Regions from separate parts of the Aeribacillus sp. FSL W8-0870 genome, predicted to be linked through region 2. Evidence: a T-box and tRNA genes for the amino acid it is inferred to sense, from the RefSeq annotation. Region 2 holds a T-box; the other holds one or more tRNA genes.

Region 1 (10,209 bases), 1.8 Mb from region 2:
CGATCATTTTCAATTGGAAAAAGGGCTGGACCATGAATCAACTGGAGAGCTTTCCAGCTACGACAATCACCCCGGAGACGATGCGACCGAACTGTATGAAAGAGAAAAAGATTTAGCATTAAATAAACATTTAGAAAAAGAATATGAAGAGATCGTTGAAGCATTAGAAAGAATTCATGAGGGTACTTACGGTACTTGTTCCGTCTGCGGAAAAAAAATTGATGAAGACCGTCTCAAAGCCATACCGACAGCCAAAACATGCAAAGAACATACTCTAGTTCAAACGATTTCTCATGAAAGACCTGTAGAGGAAGAAATACTTGATGCGACTTTTCACGGATCCTCTCAAATCGACCATGAAAATACCGCTGTTACTGAACCGTATGATTATTTTCAAGATGTTATCGAATACGGAACGTCAGAAACACCGCAAGATGTAAGAACTCCACCGTTATCGTACGGAGATATGTATAATTCCGATGATGAAATTGGATATATTGAAGATATTGAAAACTTCATTTATACAGATATTGAGGGAAAAAACGTAAACGTCTATCCGTCACATGAACATAAACGATATGAAAAAATGCTTGATGAAGAGGATTTAACAGTTTTATGGGGAGATCTTCCATTAACAGAAAAAGAACCATATACGAAAAATGATTAAAATTACAAATCGAGTAGGAGGGGGTGACTAACCCCCGACCTCTCACACCACCGTACGTACCGTTCGGTATACGGCGGTTCAATTAAGTATGACGTAGTGCTTGATATCTTTCGAATAGACTTCTTAACCCTCGACGCTTCCAATAGGAGTTGTCGAGGGTTTTGTGTAGAATGGGACTGCAGGCAATCCGCCAATATTTCTTGCGTGTATTGCCCCATTCGAATGCTTTATGGCTTGGAACTTCTAATCCTCTGAGTTTCCGAATTCTTGTTTTCGGGGTTTTCCATTCTTTCCACAAACACATCCGAAGCCTTCGTCTAATCCATTCATCAAATTCTTTGAACTTACTTGGTGTTTCTGCCAAGGCAAAATATCCGCACCATCCCATTAAATACTTATTCAGTTTCTCAATCCTTTTCTCCATTGGATACGGTTTCGACCTTGATGTAATTTCACGGATCTTGTTCTTCAAACGTTTCACACTTTCGTTCGCCATCCGTACCTTTGGAGTCTTATTGAGTGTGAAGCTGAAACCGAGAAACTTCCGTTTCCAAGGACGGTCTACCGCCGATTTCTCTTTATTTACCTTGAGCTTTAACTCCTTCTCTATAAAGTTCGTAATGGAGTTCATGACACGAATTCCTGCTTTCTTTGTTTTCACATAGATGTTACAGTCATCCGCATACCGAACAAACTTATGTCCACGTTTCTCAAGCTCTTTATCCAATTCATGAAGCATGATGTTTGATAAAAGTGGACTAAGCGGGCCGCCTTGAGGCGTTCCCATGTCCGTTTCCATTACCACTCCATTGATCATCACGCCTGATTGAAGATACCGGCGAATTACCTTCAGTAGAATTCGATCTTTGATCGTTTTCGCCAAGATCCCCATCAGTTTGTCGTGATTCACCTTGTCAAAGAATTTCTCTAGGTCTATATCGACTACCCAACGATATCCTTCTTTGATATAACCCTTTGCTTCCCTAACCGCATCATGTCCCCTTCTACCTGGTCGGAAACCATAGCTATGGTTCGAGAAGGTCGGATCAAAGATTTTCGTCAACACTTGGGCAATCGCTTGTTGGATGAAACGATCCGTCACGGTAGGGATCCCTAGAAGTCTTACTCCACCGTTCGGTTTCGGGATTTCGACTCGACGGACGGGTAAGGGCTTGTAGGTTCCTTCTCTCAACGACTGTCGAATGGAGTCCCAATTTTCGTAGAGGTGTCTTCGTAGGTCTTTTACGGACATGCCATCTACTCCGTGACCTCCTTTATTCTGTTCGACTCGTTTCAGTGCCGCCAGGAGATTTTCCCGTGACAAAATCATTTCCATCAACATTGATATCCTCTCCACGTGAACGAATTCTTCTATTTGTGCCATCTTCTGCTCCACCCTCTTGAAGTCCCCCGTGGGATTCACCACTTCCTCCTTCAAGTAAGTCCTATCGGATTGTCTGCTTCCACACAGAAGGTGAACGCCTAGCGATTCGTTCTCCTTAATTGTTCAGTCCTTCCTCTTTCGTCTCGAGCTCGAAAAGAGTACTATGACTTCTGCTGACTTCTGACTGTTCAGTTATCTATCACTAGATAGGTTACCAAGGTTACTTGGCGTGCCAGCCAGACCTCCCCGGGTAAGTACATGCACTTTCACACCATCTATCCGCCTCATTTACTCGATATGACCTTCGACAGAAAGAGCTTTGTTTTGTTTCGCAAACTCACTCAATCATACCTAGCCTTATATGAGGTTCGTGTTCCTCGGACCGGTGTTTTGCCTCCAGCTTCCTTCAGATTCCGCGTCACCACGGACACCCTTGCTCTTGGCTAACCTCTACTTCTGTCTTCGGGGTTCGGGACTTACACCCTATAGTTCATGTACATGCCGGGCGCACGAAGACAAAAAAAGCGTTGCAAACTGCAACGCTTTTTTTGATTTCGAAATGACTCCGCAGGCAGGATTCGAACCTGCGACCGTTCGGTTAACAGCCGAATGCTCTACCACTGAGCTACTGCGGAATATAAAAAAAATTTAAGGCATTTTGCCAAATAGAACAGCTATTGACTGACAATTGCAGCAATGTCAATTGCCCAACTAAGCTGCTTAAAAAATAGCAATGGGCCTGAGTGGACTTGAACCACCGACCTCACGCTTATCAGGCGTGCGCTCTAACCAGCTGAGCTACAAGCCCATATTAAGCGGGTGATGGGAATCGAACCCACGACATCAGCTTGGAAGGCTGAGGTTTTACCACTAAACTACACCCGCGCGAAAATATTTATTTTTCTATTTAAATGATAAACACGCATTTTCCATGCCTCTTCCTCTTCCAGCATTGTTCGAGGATGTAAATGCGTCGAGGTAACTCGCAGATAATTCATTGAAGTGTCGCTCGTGGCTGAGGTTTTACCACTAAACTACACCCGCATAATAAGCTGATAATAGAAATAAATACTTATTTTCAATGCCATATTATCTATCTCTACTATAGGCAAATGGGGCGACTGATGGGAATCGAACCCACGAATGCCAGAGCCACAATCTGGTGCGTTAACCACTTCGCCACAGTCGCCGCAATTAATAAAACAATGGCTCGGGACGGAATCGAACCGCCGACACAAGGATTTTCAGTCCTTTGCTCTACCGACTGAGCTACCGAGCCGTAAAACTCCGATAAAAAGTTATGTACAATCCATCATTAAAGAAAGAATTCATTGACACAACCTGCTGTACTTGAAAAATTCCTCCTACAGCTGTTGAATCAATAATTAATGGCGGTCCCGACGGGAATCGAACCCGCGATCTCCTGCGTGACAGGCAGGCATGTTAACCGCTACACTACGGGACCATTGGTTGCGGGGGCAGGATTTGAACCTGCGACCTTCGGGTTATGAGCCCGACGAGCTACCGGACTGCTCCACCCCGCGATAATAATGACGGAGGAGGAGGGATTCGAACCCCCGCGCGGTTTGACCCGCCTCTCGGTTTTCAAGACCGACCCCTTCAGCCAGACTTGGGTACTCCTCCATATAATAAAGATGGTGGACCTTGCAGGATTCGAACCTGCGACCGGACGGTTATGAGCCGTCTGCTCTGACCAGCTGAGCTAAAGGTCCGAAAAATGGCGGTGGAGGGGATCGAACCCCCGACCTCACGGGTATGAACCGTACGCTCTAGCCAGCTGAGCTACACCGCCAAATTAAATATGGAGCCTAGCGGGATCGAACCGCTGACCTCCTGCGTGCAAAGCAGGCGCTCTCCCAGCTGAGCTAAGGCCCCTTTAAATTCCCTGGTCGGGAAGACAGGATTCGAACCTGCGACCCCATGGTCCCAAACCATGTGCTCTACCAAGCTGAGCTACTTCCCGATATGGCGCGCCCGAGAGGAGTCGAACCCCTAACCTTTTGATCCGTAGTCAAACGCTCTATCCAATTGAGCTACGGGCGCCAATATGGTGCCGAGGACCGGACTTGAACCGGTACGGTAGTCACCTACCGCAGGATTTTAAGTCCTGTGCGTCTGCCAATTCCGCCACCCCGGCAGAGAAAAGCGGAAGACGGGATTCGAACCCGCGACCCCCACCTTGGCAAGGTGGTGTTCTACCACTGAACTACTTCCGCGTATTATGCGGGTGGAGGGACTTGAACCCCCACGCCGTAAGGCGCTAGATCCTAAGTCTAGTGCGTCTGCCAATTCCGCCACACCCGCGTCAAAATGGTGAGCCATGGAGGATTCGAACCTCCGACCCTCTGATTAAAAGTCAGATGCTCTACCGACTGAGCTAATGGCTCATAAAAAAATTTTTTCTCCTAATCCATTTTTCATTTGTCAGATGTCCCTTCCTCTGCCAGTCTTTTCGAGGATGTTGGATGCGTCGGGACAACTCGTCGCTTATTCGATGAAGCCTTGCTCGTTGCTCTACCGACTGAGCTAATGGCTCATATAAAGTAATTTTTTCTTAAAAATCGGTCATATGCCCCTTCCTCTTCCAGTTTTCTCAAAAACGCTGGATACGTCGGGACAACTCTCTGATTGTTCGTCGAAGCATTGCTCGTTGCTCTGATGACTAATCTAAAAGTTCCTGCTCAATATGCAACACCTTTAATGATGCCGGCGAGAGGAATCGAACCCCCAACCTACTGATTACGATTCAGTTGCTCTGCCAATTGAGCTACACCGGCATGATGAATACAACAATCAATAATCAGTCTTGCTTCATTTGATCGTCGTTCCAATCTTAGAAATCTTGTCCAAGGAAAAGTTCAATTGGTACGATGAAGCAGCATGAAAGACGATATCTCGACCGTGCTTTGCCAATTGAGCTGAATCGATATACTGTATGGTGGAGGATGACGGGATCGAACCGCCGACCCCTTGCTTGTAAGGCAAGTGCTCTCCCAGCTGAGCTAATCCTCCAATTCAAAAATCACCAGAGGACATATGCAAAGTAAATAAAAGTCCATAATTCTTTCAAAACTAGATAACGGTTCCTTCACGAATAGATGCTCTTTCTTGGTTAAGTCCTCGATCGATTAGTATCCGTCAGCTCCACGTGTCACCACGCTTCCACCTCGGACCTATCTACCTCGTCATCTTCAAGGGATCTTACTCGCGTTTAGCGATGGGAAATCTCATCTTGAGGGGGGCTTCACGCTTAGATGCTTTCAGCGCTTATCCCTTCCGCACATAGCTACCCAGCGGTGCCCCTGGCGGGACAACTGGTACACCAGCGGTGCGTCCATCCCGGTCCTCTCGTACTAAGGACAGCTCCTCTCAAATTTCCTGCGCCCGCGACGGATAGGGACCGAACTGTCTCACGACGTTCTGAACCCAGCTCGCGTACCGCTTTAATGGGCGAACAGCCCAACCCTTGGGACCGACTACAGCCCCAGGATGCGATGAGCCGACATCGAGGTGCCAAACCTCCCCGTCGATGTGGACTCTTGGGGGAGATCAGCCTGTTATCCCCGGGGTAGCTTTTATCCGTTGAGCGATGGCCCTTCCATGCGGAACCACCGGATCACTAAGCCCGACTTTCGTCCCTGCTCGACTTGTAGGTCTCGCAGTCAAGCTCCCTTCTGCCTTTGCACTCTCCGAATGATTTCCAACCATTCTGAGGGAACCTTTGGGCGCCTCCGTTACCTTTTAGGAGGCGACCGCCCCAGTCAAACTGCCCACCTGACACTGTCTCCCGCCCCGATCAGGGGCGCGGGTTAGAATGTCAGTACAGCCAGGGTAGTATCCCACCGTCGCCTCAGCGCAAGCTGGCGCTCACGCGTCTCTGGCTCCTACCTATCCTGTACAAGCTGTACCCACATTCAATATCAGGCTGCAGTAAAGCTCCACGGGGTCTTTCCGTCCTGTCGCGGGTAACCTGCATCTTCACAGGTACTATAATTTCACCGAGTCTCTCGTTGAGACAGTGCCCAGATCGTTACGCCTTTCGTGCGGGTCGGAACTTACCCGACAAGGAATTTCGCTACCTTAGGACCGTTATAGTTACGGCCGCCGTTTACTGGGGCTTCGGTTCGCACCTTCGCTTTTCGCTAAGCGCTCCCCTTAACCTTCCAGCACCGGGCAGGCGTCAGCCCCTATACTTCACCTTACGGTTTCGCAGAGACCTGTGTTTTTGCTAAACAGTCGCCTGGGCCTTTTCACTGCGGCTCATCATGGCTTATCACCTTGATGAGCACCCCTTCTCCCGAAGTTACGGGGTCATTTTGCCGAGTTCCTTAACGAGAGTTCTCTCGCTCACCTTAGGATTCTCTCCTCGCCTACCTGTGTCGGTTTGCGGTACGGGCACCTCTCACCTCGCTAGAGGCTTTTCTTGGCAGTGTGGAATCGGGAACTTCGGTACTTCCTTTCCCTCGCCATCACAGCTCAAGCACACGGCAAGCGGATTTGCCTGCTTGCCAGCCCTAACTGCTTGGACGCGCACATCCAACCGCGCGCTTGCCCTATCCTCCTGCGTCCCCCCATTGCTCAAACGGTGAGGAGGTGGTACAGGAATATCAACCTGTTGTCCATCACCTACGCCTTTCGGCCTCGGCTTAGGTCCCGACTAACCCTGAGCGGACGAGCCTTCCTCAGGAAACCTTAGGCTTTCGGCGGAGGGGATTCTCACCCCTCTTTCGCTACTCATACCGGCATTCTCACTTCTAAGCGCTCCACCGGTCCTTCCGGTCCGGCTTCGATGCCCTTAGAACGCTCTCCTACCGCTGACACCAACGGTGTCAACCCGCAGCTTCGGTGATACGTTTAGCCCCGGTACATTTTCGGCGCAGAGCCACTCGACCAGTGAGCTATTACGCACTCTTTAAATGGTGGCTGCTTCTAAGCCAACATCCTGGTTGTCTAAGCAGCTCCACATCCTTTTCCACTTAACGTATACTTTGGGACCTTAGCTGGCGGTCTGGGCTGTTTCCCTTTTGACCACGGATCTTATCACTCGCAGTCTGACTCCCAAGGATAAGTCATTGGCATTCGGAGTTTGACTGAATTCGGTAACCCGATGGGGGCCCCTCGTCCAATCAGTGCTCTACCTCCAAGACTCTTCCCTTGAGGCTAGCCCTAAAGCTATTTCGGAGAGAACCAGCTATCTCCAAGTTCGATTGGCATTTCACCCCTACCCACACCTCATCCCCGCACTTTTCAACGTGCGTGGGTTCGGGCCTCCAGCAAGTGTTACCTTGCCTTCACCCTGGACATGGGTAGATCACCTGGTTTCGGGTCTGCGACCTCGTACTATTTCGCCCTCTTCAGACTCGCTTTCGCTGCGGCTCCGCCTTTCGGCTTAACCTTGCACGAAATCGCAACTCGCCGGTTCATTCTACAAAAGGCACGCCATCACCCGTTAACGGGCTCTGACTACTTGTAGGCACACGGTTTCAGGTTCTCTTTCACTCCCCTCCCGGGGTGCTTTTCACCTTTCCCTCACGGTACTGGTTCACTATCGGTCACTAGGGAGTATTTAGCCTTGGGAGATGGTCCTCCCTGCTTCCGACGGGATTTCACGTGTCCCGCCGTACTCAGGATCCACTCGGGAGGGAACGGAGTTTCGACTACAGGGTTGTTACCTTCTCTGACGGGCCTTTCCAGACCTCTTCGTCTACCCCGTTCCTTTGTCACTCCTTAATCGAGTGTCCTACAACCCCAAGAGGCACGCCTCTTGGTTTGGGCTGTTCCCGTTTCGCTCGCCGCTACTCAGGGAATCGCTGTTGCTTTCTCTTCCTCCGGGTACTTAGATGTTTCAGTTCCCCGGGTTGCCCTCCATACCCTATGGATTCAGGTATGGATACTGCCCCATTACGGGCAGTGGGTTCCCCCATTCGGACATCTCCGGATCGACGCTTACTTACAGCTCCCCGAAGCATTTCGGTGTTTGTCCCGTCCTTCATCGGCTCCTAGTGCCAAGGCATCCACCGTGCGCCCTTTCTAACTTAACCGTTTCTTCCTAACATGAGCGATCTATTCGTGAATGTCTTTCCGTTATCCAGTTTTCAAAGAACAATCAGGAAGGATATGATCCTTCAAAACTAAACAAAACGGAAAAGCGCACCCTATTTCAATGTATATATCCTTAGAAAGGAGGTGATCCAGCCGCACCTTCCGATACGGCTACCTTGTTACGACTTCACCCCAATCATTTGTCCCACCTTCGGCGGCTGGCTCCCGTAAGGGTTACCCCACCGACTTCGGGTGTTACAAACTCTCGTGGTGTGACGGGCGGTGTGTACAAGACCCGGGAACGTATTCACCGCGGCATGCTGATCCGCGATTACTAGCGATTCCGGCTTCATGCAGGCGAGTTGCAGCCTGCAATCCGAACTGAGAGTGGTTTTTTGGGATTCGCTCCACCTCGCGGTTTCGCTGCCCTTTGTACCACCCATTGTAGCACGTGTGTAGCCCAGGTCATAAGGGGCATGATGATTTGACGTCATCCCCACCTTCCTCCGACTTTTAGCCGGCAGTCACCTTAGAGTGCCCAACTGAATGCTGGCAACTAAGGTCAAGGGTTGCGCTCGTTGCGGGACTTAACCCAACATCTCACGACACGAGCTGACGACAACCATGCACCACCTGTCACCCTGTCCCCGAAAGGGGAACGCCCTATCTCTAGGGTTGTCAGGGGATGTCAAGACCTGGTAAGGTTCTTCGCGTTGCTTCGAATTAAACCACATGCTCCACCGCTTGTGCGGGTCCCCGTCAATTCCTTTGAGTTTCAGCCTTGCGGCCGTACTCCCCAGGCGGAGTGCTTAATGCGTTTGCTGCAGCACTAAAGGGTGGATACCCTCTAACACTTAGCACTCATCGTTTACGGCGTGGACTACCAGGGTATCTAATCCTGTTCGCTCCCCACGCTTTCGCGCCTCAGCGTCAGTTACAGGCCAGAGAGCCGCCTTCGCCACTGGTGTTCCTCCACATCTCTACGCATTTCACCGCTACACGTGGAATTCCGCTCCCCTCTCCTGCACTCAAGTTCCCCAGTTTCCAATGGCCGCTCGCGGTTGAGCCGCGAGATTTCACATCAGACTTAAGGAACCGCCTGCGCGCGCTTTACGCCCAATAATTCCGGACAACGCTTGCCACCTACGTATTACCGCGGCTGCTGGCACGTAGTTAGCCGTGGCTTCCTCGTCAGGTACCGTCAAGGTACCGCCCTGTTCGAACGGTACTTGTTCTTCCCTGACAACAGAGCTTTACGATCCGAAGACCTTCTTCGCTCACGCGGCGTTGCTCCGTCAGACTTTCGTCCATTGCGGAAGATTCCCTACTGCTGCCTCCCGTAGGAGTCTGGGCCGTGTCTCAGTCCCAGTGTGGCCGGTCACCCTCTCAGGTCGGCTACGCATCGTCGCCTTGGTGAGCCGTTACCTCACCAACTAGCTAATGCGCCGCGGGCCCATCCTGCAGTGACAGCTAAAAGCCGCCTTTCAACCGAAAACCATGCGGTTTTCGGTGTTATCCGGTATTAGCTCCGGTTTCCCGAAGTTATCCCAGTCTGCAGGGCAGGTTGCCCACGTGTTACTCACCCGTCCGCCGCTAACCTAAAGGAGCAAGCTCCCTTCGGTCCGCTCGACTTGCATGTATTAGGCACGCCGCCAGCGTTCGTCCTGAGCCAGGATCAAACTCTCCAAAAAAAGTTTGTCACCAAATGCTCTTGTCAGAATCAACAGGCACGCTTTTCGTTTTGTTCAGTTTTCAAAGATCATTTTCCGCTGTATTTTTACAGCGACTTTTTCAATATACAACTATTCAGAGCAAAATGTCAAGAGTTTTTTTAAAAAGTAATTTTTTATTCATGACTAATGTCTCATTGATCTTAACGACATTTGATATTCTATCACCATTAACCACTAATTGCAATATAAATTTTTATAAAAAAAGATTTATTTTTGATAGTCGTTAGACAAAAATTGATTTAGTAGACGAAAGCATACTCATTCAAATAATTATCTGTTAGAACATATTTTACCACAAACAAACGCATTGTTAAGCACCTCTTACTGTTTGTGATCCGCTAAAATTTCTATCTAACGAGCCA
Region 2 (10,209 bases):
TTCATTAGCCATTCATTATATTCTTTAATTTTCTTCGCTAAAGATTTTAACCTTTTTGATTCTATCATTTCTTCAGCGACTAGTCCTTTAAAAAGAACATTATCCGAAAAAACGACCGCTCTTTTTGACAGCAAAGGTTCATATGCTTGAAAAAAACGTTTATATTGCCCTTTGCTCGCATCGATAAAGAGCGCATCAAACGGACCGTCAAGCTTGACTTCCTGTACGATTTCTAGAGCATCACCGTGATAAATGGTAATTTGATTTTCAAGACCGCAAGCTCGAATATTTTGTTCCGCTAGTTCAAATCGATTAGGATCTATTTCAGTCGTTACAATTTTTGTGTTCGGCAACGCTTTTGCCATCCGAATCGCCGAATAGCCGATCGCCGCCCCAATTTCCAATATTTTGTTCGGCTGATGGAGCTTTAAAATATGAAGCATGACAGACAGCGCCCGCTCTTCCATAATCGGCACCTTCTGCTCTTTTGCATATGCTTCTAATTGAACTAATTTTTCATCTTTGTTAGTAGAAAAATTTGCTAAATATTCCTCGATTTTTTTGTTTGGCAAAATGGACACTCCTAAAAAACTCCCTTAATCAAAGAAGAGTTCTGTTCGAACTCTTCAAGTTTGTTTTTTTAGCTCGATATATTTTAACATAAAAGAAAAAGGAATGCGAATCGCAAACCTTTAATCCTTTTCCGTAATATGCTTAGCTTTTTCTTTGTTATGCTCATCCAGCGTCTTCGTAAATATAACTTCCCCTTCTTTCGTTGCGAGAAAATAAAAATAGTTTGTATCGGCAGGATTTGCTACAGCATCTAGTGACTGCTTGCCAGCATTGGCAATCGGCCCCGGCGGAAGTCCTTTATTTTTATATGTGTTATAGGGAGAATTGACTTCTAAATCTTTATAGTATACGCGCTCCTTATGCTTTCCTAATGAATATAAAACGGTTGGATCTGTCTGGAGAGGCATGTTCTTTTCTAAACGATTGTAAAAAACGCTGGCTATTTTTTCCCTGTCGGCTTTTTCCGTCGCTTCCTCCTCCACTAAAGACGCTAATGTTAAAAATTGATGAGTGGAAAGACTCAGCTCTTTCATTTTGTTTCTATAAGGAACAAGCATTTCATCTGTCTTTTTAATCATTGTTTCAATGATTTCCGACAACGGAGGAGATTCCTCATAAAACGAATAAGTAGCCGGATACAAATATCCTTCCAATGCATATTTTATACGTCCGTTGAAAATGTCATCTGTTATTGTATTAGGATACTTTTTTTGCATTTGTTTGATAAACTGTTGGTTTGTTAATTGGTTCATAATTTCTTTTTTTGAATAGGGAGTATGTTTGGCGATGATGTCAGCAATTTCTGATAGTTGCAATCCTTCCGGGATCGTCAATTTAATAGCTGCTTCTCCCATTAATTCGCCTTTTTTTAAGCGTTCAACGATTTCTTGAATCGTCATCGATTGATGAAATTGATAATTTCCTGCTTGAAACCCTGATTCATTTTTAAATTTCACGTAATATTTAAACACGATCGCACTTTTAATGATGTCATTTTTTTCTAAAATAGAAGCAATTTGCGATACGGAAGATCCAATCGGAATTTGTACCTTTACAGGTTCCTTATTATCCGGATCAACAGGCTTTAATGCAGATCGCACATATAAATACCCGCCGCCAATCACTCCAGCAAATATAACAACAAAGGCAATCAGGACAGTTAACACAGTTTTTCGAACAATTTTCGCTATATGCAGTTTTTCTTGGAGTTTCTTATCCAAAAATTCCTTATTCGAATCCGAATCCGCCATCAATTCATCCTCCTTCCGTCCCGATTATTATACTACATACACGCATTTATTCGTCAAAAATCTCCATTTTTTTATAGGAAGAAATTGTTTTTTTCATTTGGATGTAAATCACCTCAACAAAAAAAGCACCGCAAAACGGTGCTTATTCCTCTTCTAAAAATGTATTTAAAACGGCCTCGATCATTTCCCATTCTTCATCGGTTTCCACAGGCTCCAGCTTTCCGCCCTCACCGTCTTCATTGGGAATGTAGCTTGCTGCATGAATTTCTATTCCATCTTCGTCTTCCTCATCATCGATGCCGATCGGATAATAAAGAACGTAAGATTTGTCAAATTCGTCCGAATTAAACGTAAACAAAATTTCGTATAGTTGTTCATTACCGTTTTCATCAATAACGGTAATATGTTTTTCACCTTCCACTTATTTCACCTCAATTTATTGTTGACTGTCCAAATAACTTTGCAAAATAATCACCGCAGCCATTTTATCAATGACTTGCCGTCTTTTTCGCCGGCTTACATCCGCCTCAATGAGAAATCTTTCGGCTTCCATCGTCGAAAGGCGCTCATCCCATAAAATGACCGGAAGCTGAAACTGCTCCTTCAAAAGCGTGGCAAAGCGCTCGCTTGCTTCTCCCCTTGGTCCAACGGTGCCGTTCATATTTTTCGGATACCCGACTACTATTTTTTCTATCTCGTATTTCTTTATCAGTTCAGCGAGTCTTTGAATCCCGAACTCGCCTTCATCTTCATTTATGCTGATCGTTTCCACACCTTGAGCAGTCCATCCCAGCTCATCGCTTACCGCAACTCCTAATGTTTTTGAACCTAAGTCTAACCCAATGATTCGCATTTTATTCCTCACGGTTGTTTTTCAAATAAAATTTTACAAGCTCTTCAATTAATTCATCTCGTTCAATTTTTCTAATCAGATTGCGTGCGCCGTTATGTCTAGGAATGTAAGCAGGATCTCCGGACAACAAATAGCCGACGATTTGATTGATCGGATTATAACCCTTTTCTTCCAGTGCATTGTATACGGCACTTAGAACTTCCTTGACATTTGTCTCAACAGGTTCTTCTGAAAAATTAAACTTCATCGTTTTATCGAAGGAACTCAATTTTTGCACCTCTTTCCTAGACTAAAAAGCGAATCTGCTTGTCTACATCCATTTTACACTATGACTGGAATTTATGAAACGGATTTCACCCAGTCTTCGACAAAACGAAGAGCTTCAGCTAACCGTTCAGGATTTTTTCCTCCCGCTTGAGCCATGTCAGGTCTTCCGCCGCCGCCGCCTCCACAGCGGCTTGCAATTTCCTTAATTAATTTTCCAGCATGGAACCCTTTGTCAACTAAGTCTTTTGTGATGCCGGCTGCTAAATTTACTTTTCCGTCTGATACCGTTGCTAGCACAACAATAGCCGAGCCGAGCTTTTGCTTCAGTTCATCGACCATGCCGCGCAATCTGTTCATATCTTTCACTTGAACTTTTTCCGCAAGAACTGTTACACCGTTGATCGTTACCGCTTTTTCAGCGATGTTCCCCGCTTCCAGATTGCTAAGCTTCATCGTAAGAGATTCGTTTTCCCGCTGTAGTTCTTTTATTTCTTGCTGCAGACTGTCAATTCTCTCCGGCAGATTTTTTACATTAGCTTTCAGTTTTGCCCCAATTTCCTTTAACAATAAATATTGTTCATTCATAAACCGGTACGCTTCTTTTCCTGTCACCGCTTCAATTCGGCGGGTTCCTGCACCAATTCCAGTTTCGGAAACAATCTTAAACAGTCCGATTTCCGCTGTATTTGTTACATGGCATCCGCCGCAAAGCTCAAGCGAATAATCGCCTACTTGAACAACGCGAACAATTTTTCCGTATTTTTCTCCAAATAAAGCCATCGCGCCCATCGCTTTCGCTTCGTCAAGAGGCATGTGCTCGATAGAGACTGGAATGCTTTCCCAAATTTTCTCATTTACAATTCGCTCAATTTCTTCCAGCTCTTCTGTTGAAACTTGTCCAAAATGTGAAAAGTCAAAACGGAGACGGTCGGAAGCAACAAGCGATCCAGCTTGGTTGACATGTACGCCCAGCACGTCCTTCAGCGCTTGGTGCAGCAAATGTGTCGCTGTATGATTTTTCACGATGGATTTTCTAGACTCTGCACAAACGGAAGCGTAAACTGCTGCTCCTTTTGTCAAAACGCCTTTTTCGATGACAGCCCGGTGCAAGTGTTGGCCGTTCGGCGCTTTTTGCACATCTTTTACGTTTAAGACCACATCATCATTTTTGATGATTCCTTTGTCAGCAATTTGACCTCCGCTTTCAGCATAAAAAGGCGTCTCGTCCAATATAATTTGGACCTCTTCCCCGCTCTCGGCTTGATCGACTAATTCCCCATCTTTTATGATCACAAGCACCCGTGCATTTGCTTCCAGGGTATTGTAGCCGACAAATTTGCTTTCCTCTTTTAATTCCACAAGAATTCCGCTTTGCACTTGCATCGAGTCGACATCCTGTCTGGCTTTTCTTGCACGTTCTTTTTGATGCTCCATTTCTCGTTCAAAGCCTTCATAATCCAGCTCCATGCCTTCATCTTGTGCGTATTCCTCCGTCAATTCCACTGGAAAACCGTATGTGTCGTAAAGCCGAAACACATCTTCGCCTGGAATTATTCGGCTACCCTGTCCTTTCTGCTTTTTGATTACATCCGCTAAAATGGCAAGCCCTTCATGGAGAGTCTCATGGAAACGCTCTTCCTCATTTTTAATTACCTTTTGAACAAAGGATGCTTTTTCTTTTACTTCCGGATAGTAATCGTTCATAATTTCCGCTACAACCGGAACTAATTCATACATAAACGGGCGGTCTATGTTGATCGTTTTTGCATACCGAACCGCTCTGCGGATAAGACGGCGAAGTACATACCCTCTGCCTTCATTAGAAGGTAGCGCACCGTCTGCAACAGCAAATGTAACCGTGCGGATATGGTCGGCAATCACTTTAAAAGCGACATCTTTTTCTTTGTCGGTTCGATAAGCTTCCCCCGAAATCTTTTCGGTAGCTTGAATGATCGGTAAAAAGAGATCTGTGTCAAAGTTGGTCGGCGCATTTTGAATGACAGAAACCATTCGCTCTAAGCCCATGCCTGTATCAATATTCTTTTTTGGAAGCGGAGTGTAAGTTCCATCAGGATTATGATTAAATTGAGAAAAAACAAGATTCCAAACTTCCAAATAGCGTTCGTTTTCACCACCGGGATAAAGTTCCGGATCATTTGGATCGTTTCCAAATTCTTCTCCACGATCATAAAATATTTCAGTATTTGGTCCGCTTGGCCCTTCACCAATATCCCAGAAATTCCCTTCCAAACGGATAATTCGTTCTTCCGGCAACCCGATTTTATTTTTCCAAATGTCATACGCCTCTTCATCTTCCGGATGAATAGTAACTGATAATCTATTTGGGTCGAAGCCAATCCATTTTTCGCTTGTTAAAAATTCCCATGCCCATTCAATCGCCTCTTCTTTAAAATAGTCGCCGATTGAGAAATTTCCGAGCATTTCGAAAAATGTATGATGGCGTGCTGTTTTTCCGACATTTTCAATATCGTTTGTTCGGATTGATTTTTGTGCGTTAGTAATTCTCGGATTTTCAGGAACAACCCTTCCGTCAAAATATTTTTTCAATGTTGCGACACCGCTGTTGATCCACAATAGTGACGGATCATCAACCGGAATTAAAGAAGCGCTCGGTTCAACCGAATGTCCTTTTTCCTTAAAAAAATCTAAAAACATTTGACGAACTTGTGCTGAAGTGAGCTTTTTCATGGCATTCCTCCTAAAATGTCTTCATTTTTCTCGCAAAATAAAAACTCTCGCCTATGTAAATGCTCTGATTTACACAGGGACGAGAGTTACTCGCGGTACCACCCTGATTATGAGCCAATTGCTCATCACCTTCATTTGCCGTAACGTGGCATTTTCGTCAGGTTTTGCCTGCACTCAGAATTAGCGTTCTGTTGCCCTTCATCTAGAGCTTCTTTCAGCCTCGGAAGCCCCTCTCTTTTAAGATGGACTGCAACATACTCGATTCGTCATCGCTTTCATGCACTTATTCCATGTCTAACACGAATTATAGACAAGGAAAAATCGCTTGTCAATGCGCTTTCCTCAGACGGATGATATGCAGCAATATCTCTTTCAGAACAGTGATAAAAGGCACAGCTAAAATTAAACCGATCACTCCGCCGATTTCTCCGCCCGCCAAGAGCGCCATAATAATCACCATCGGATGCATATGCAGGCTTTTCCCAACGATGAAAGGGCCAAGAATATTACTTTCAATAAATTGCAGCCCAAAAATGATGAAAAGCACTACAATTATTTTGTTAATGGAGAGCGTCGCAGCGACCATCAAAGCAGGAACCGCACCGATAAATGGACCGAAATAAGGAATAATATTGGTCATTCCGATAATCGTCCCTAAAATTAACGGATATTTAATTTTAAACAGCCAAAACAAAATCGAAGCCGCCAGCCCGATCAGAAAACAAACAAATAGTTGCCCCCGCAAATAACTTCCGAGCGACTCATCGACGTTTTCTAAAAAACGTCTCCCTTCACGTCTCCATTTCTTCGGGGTGAAGTACCAAATGGCCTTTTTCATTTTCTCATAATCTTTCAACATATAAAAAACGAGAAAGGGAATGACACCAATAATAACAGCATAATCAATAATTGACTTCATGCTTGAAAGCATCCGTTCAAGAAAGGCAGCGACGGATGTTTCCATTCCAGCAATAAAAGATTCAATTCGATGATGAATTTCTCCAGGTAAATTGGTTGTTCCGTCATGAATTTTATCCGTCCAGCTTTGGTAATATTTTGTAAACATAGGGATATTTTCGGAAAGGTCTTTCATTTGTTCAACAAAAATTGGGACACCTTTATAAAAGCTAAAACCGACTCCTCCGAAAAAAATAAAATAGATGATGAGAATCGAACATGTTCTTGGAACACCTGAACGGTAAAGTTTTTCCACTACGGGATGAAGCAAGTAGGTAATGAAGCCGGAAAGCATAAAAGGAATTAAAACAGCTTTTAACATTTTGAAAATAGGAAACCAAATGACTTTTAGCTGAAGAACCATATATACAAACAATGATAAAATGAGAAAAAAAATGATTCGGAAAAGCCATTTCCGCTCTCGCTCATTCATCCCGCATCCCTCCTCTTATTATTTTGAGGAATGCTCACGAAAATATGCATGAAGGCGCCCATTTTAGGCGCCTCAAATCGCACGATCTTCTTCAGGAAACAAGTCATCTAAAGAACTTAATGTTCCGTCTTCTTCTACTTGATGTGTGTGAATAATGCCTTTTGTAACGGTAAGCTCAATAAAACAATGCCAACAATAATACTGATTGACTCCGATTTTTCCAATATCTTTGCTTTTACAATTCGGACATGTAAACAAACAGGGACACCTTCTTTATTCATTTATTTAATTATTTATTAATCCGGTATATTCTCGCTATGCACACTACTATTTGTTACCATTTTCAAAAAAATTATACGTCTCTATAAAGCATGCTTTTTATGCTTAAACAATTTGTCCCCTGTTTGTAGCATCATCTGTCAATCGTTATCGATCTTATGGAAAGGAACAAATTTATTATCCTTCGCCCTCTTCCATAAAATCATATGGAGTGATGTTCTCCATCCCAATGTTGGCATCTTCTAGTGGAAAAGGAAGCTCCTCTTTCAGCTCGGCAAGTTCAGACGTTTTCAGCCTCTCTTTTAAGGTTGTCTGCCTCATCGACTCCTGATTGTTGTATACTCCCATTTTTAACGCTTCCCATTCTCCGCACATAATTAAAAATTGCTTGCTCCTTGTAACAGCTGTATAAATCAAATTTCTTCTCAACATCCGAAAGTAGCCTTTTACTACCGGCAAAATGACAATCGGAAATTCGCTTCCCTGCGCTTTATGGATGGAGCAGCAGTAAGCATGAGTAAACTGATTAAAATCTTGCTTCGTATAGGTTACTTCGATACCGTCGTAAGAAATGACCACCATATCTTCTTTTTCGACATTTTCTTTTGCGTAAAAAATAGAAACAATCTCCCCAATATCGCCATTAAACACGTTTTGATCAGGCTGATTGACGAGCTGCAGCACTTTGTCCCCAATTCGGTAAATAACGTTGCCATGCTTGATCTCTCTTTTTTCTTTTGAAGGGGGGTTTAACATTTCCTGAAGCATTTCATTCAACTGATCAATGCCGGCAATCCCTCTGTACATCGGTGCCAACACCTGTATATCCTTCGCAGAATATCCTTTTTTCAAAGCGTTCTCAATTACTCTCGTTATAACTTCTTTTATTTGTGATGTTGTACAAGGAATAAACGATCTGTCTTGTGTCGTTTGCAAAAGGTTCGCTGGAAGAGTTCCTTGGCGGATTGAATGGGCCAAATCAATAATTGTAGATCCTTCTGCTTGTCTATAAATATCTGTCAGCGTAACAACTGGGATTCGTCCGGATTGAATCAAATCGCGAAGCACTTGGCCGGGTCCAACGGACGGAAGTTGGTGTTCGTCTCCAACAAGAACAATTTGTATGTCCGAAGGAAGCGATTTAAACAATTGATGCATGAGCCAAATATCAACCATTGATACTTCATCAACAATCAGAAGCTTTCCAGAAATCGGATGATCCTCATTGTGTTCAAATCCTTCTGAACCATTCCATCCTAAAAGGCGGTGGATTGTGACGGCAGGAAGACCGGTTGCTTCTGCCATTCTTTTTGCAGCTCGTCCAGTAGGTGCCACCAGTACAATGGGAAACGGCTCTTCCTTCTTTTGATATTCTTTTGGGTTCAATGAAAGGCCATGGAGGTTCGCATAAATTTCAACGATGCCTTTGATAACGGTTGTTTTTCCCGTTCCAGGCCCGCCGGTCAGCAAAAGAATCGGCGAATGAATAGCCCGCTGAATGGCTTCTTTTTGAGAGGGGGCATACTGAACATTCATTTTTTCTTCCAGTTTTCCTAACTCCAGCAAAAATTCTGATTCAGGAAACATATCTTGAAATTGGTTTTGGGTTAAAATTTCTTCAATGTTATTGGCAAGTCCCACTTCAGCATAGTAAAGAGAGGGTAAATAAATTCGATCTTCCTCGACGATAATTTTTCGATCTTCTTCCAATTCAAGAATGATTCTTTCAATATCCTGATCAGATATGTCTTCTCCATTTTGGGTGAGCAATTTTTTCGCTTTTTCCATCAGCTGAACTTTTGTAACATATACATGTCCTTCTTTTACAGCATCTTGTTCAATAGTGAACAAACAAGCCGCCTTCAGCCGGTCGGGATGATTGCCGGAGATCCCAAGTTCTCTCCCAATTTCATCCGCTCGAATAAAGCCGATCCCTTCAATATCTTCCACCAATTGATATGGGTTTTTTTGAATGATTTTAAGCGTATCCTCCCGATATAGCTGATAAATTTTCATCCCAAGTGCAGGCCCAATGCCAAGCTGATTTAATCCGATTAAAACCCCTTCTAAACCTTGATGTTCCTTCAGTGTTTCAGCCAGTATTTTGGCTTTTTCCTTTGAAAGCTTCTTCACTCTTTTTAATGAATCGGGATCCTCCAAAATAATCGAAATCGCATGTTCGCCCAGTTCATTCACGATCGCTTCCGCTGTTTTTTTGCCGATTCCTTTAAAAAGCCCGCTTGATAAATATTGAATAACTCCTTCTTTCGTAGTTGGAAGCTCCTTTTGAAAACGCTCAGCTTGAAATTGTACGCCGAATTTTGGGTGGTATTTTTTCGCGCCAAAAAACGTATAGCTGTCATGTAATTGGAGAAGAGGAAAAAAACCCGTCACGGTCACTTGATCTTGCTCAAACTGTTCATTCGTCTCTTCAATTTTCACTTTAATAACAGTATAAAAATTTTGCTCATTCTGGAACACAATATGTTTAATGGCTCCGCGAACAAAAGGAGTACTTTCCTCATGAAACAAACTCTCCTGTTGACCGCCCATCCTCTTTCCTCCTAATTTCGTTTAAATCATTTCTTCTAACAGCCTTTTCCCGTTGCCCGCAAGCAAATGATCCGGTTGAATGGAAAGCGCCATATCAAACATTTTTAAAGCTTCTTCTCTATTTTCTTCAAATGCGTACGCAACACCTAAATTATAATAAGCATCTGCGTGATGTTGATCGAGGTCGATCGTTTTTTCAAACTCTTTTTTTGCTTCTTGAATGTGGCCTGCTTGTGCTAAACATAAACCATATTGAAAGTGAGCGCTGGCGTCTTGTTCATCCAGCTCAACCGCCCGCAAAAAATATGGAAGTGCAAGACGGGGCTGTTCAAGCT

The links. The T-box of region 2 lies ahead of alaS (alanine--tRNA ligase). A T-box ahead of a tRNA ligase gene usually reads a tRNA of that ligase, here a tRNA-Ala.
Region 1: it has a tRNA-Ala gene. The T-box ahead of alaS (alanine--tRNA ligase) is inferred to sense a tRNA for this amino acid. The anticodon was not compared.

The regions. Positions count from the first base shown of each region.
Region 1 is NZ_CP150165.1:1,039,928-1,050,136, reverse strand. It holds gene NSU02_RS05165 (TraR/DksA C4-type zinc finger protein) at 1-667, shown strand, start outside; gene ltrA (group II intron reverse transcriptase/maturase) at 750-2,009, opposite strand; tRNA gene NSU02_RS05155 (tRNA-Asn) at 2,615-2,686, opposite strand; tRNA gene NSU02_RS05150 (tRNA-Ile) at 2,786-2,859, opposite strand; tRNA gene NSU02_RS05145 (tRNA-Gly) at 2,866-2,936, opposite strand; tRNA gene NSU02_RS05140 (tRNA-His) at 3,165-3,240, opposite strand; tRNA gene NSU02_RS05135 (tRNA-Phe) at 3,258-3,330, opposite strand; tRNA gene NSU02_RS05130 (tRNA-Asp) at 3,441-3,516, opposite strand; tRNA gene NSU02_RS05125 (tRNA-Met) at 3,519-3,595, opposite strand; tRNA gene NSU02_RS05120 (tRNA-Ser) at 3,606-3,695, opposite strand; tRNA gene NSU02_RS05115 (tRNA-Ile) at 3,708-3,784, opposite strand; tRNA gene NSU02_RS05110 (tRNA-Met) at 3,791-3,864, opposite strand; tRNA gene NSU02_RS05105 (tRNA-Ala) at 3,875-3,947, opposite strand; tRNA gene NSU02_RS05100 (tRNA-Pro) at 3,959-4,035, opposite strand; tRNA gene NSU02_RS05095 (tRNA-Arg) at 4,039-4,115, opposite strand; tRNA gene NSU02_RS05090 (tRNA-Leu) at 4,121-4,209, opposite strand; tRNA gene NSU02_RS05085 (tRNA-Gly) at 4,217-4,288, opposite strand; tRNA gene NSU02_RS05080 (tRNA-Leu) at 4,295-4,376, opposite strand; tRNA gene NSU02_RS05075 (tRNA-Lys) at 4,384-4,459, opposite strand; tRNA gene NSU02_RS05070 (tRNA-Thr) at 4,777-4,849, opposite strand; tRNA gene NSU02_RS05065 (tRNA-Val) at 5,009-5,084, opposite strand; rRNA gene NSU02_RS05060 (23S ribosomal RNA) at 5,181-8,113, opposite strand; rRNA gene NSU02_RS05055 (16S ribosomal RNA) at 8,252-9,805, opposite strand.
Region 2 is NZ_CP150165.1:2,880,345-2,890,553, forward strand. It holds gene NSU02_RS14040 (O-methyltransferase) at 1-572, opposite strand, end outside; gene mltG (endolytic transglycosylase MltG) at 693-1,823, opposite strand; gene NSU02_RS14050 (DUF1292 domain-containing protein) at 1,966-2,244, opposite strand; gene ruvX (Holliday junction resolvase RuvX) at 2,260-2,676, opposite strand; gene NSU02_RS14060 (IreB family regulatory phosphoprotein) at 2,678-2,944, opposite strand; gene alaS (alanine--tRNA ligase) at 3,016-5,652, opposite strand; T-box leader at 5,725-5,931, opposite strand; gene NSU02_RS14070 (AI-2E family transporter) at 5,981-7,042, opposite strand; gene NSU02_RS14075 (hypothetical protein) at 7,115-7,300, opposite strand; gene NSU02_RS14080 (ATP-dependent RecD-like DNA helicase) at 7,499-9,874, opposite strand; gene NSU02_RS14085 (tetratricopeptide repeat protein) at 9,896-10,209, opposite strand, start outside.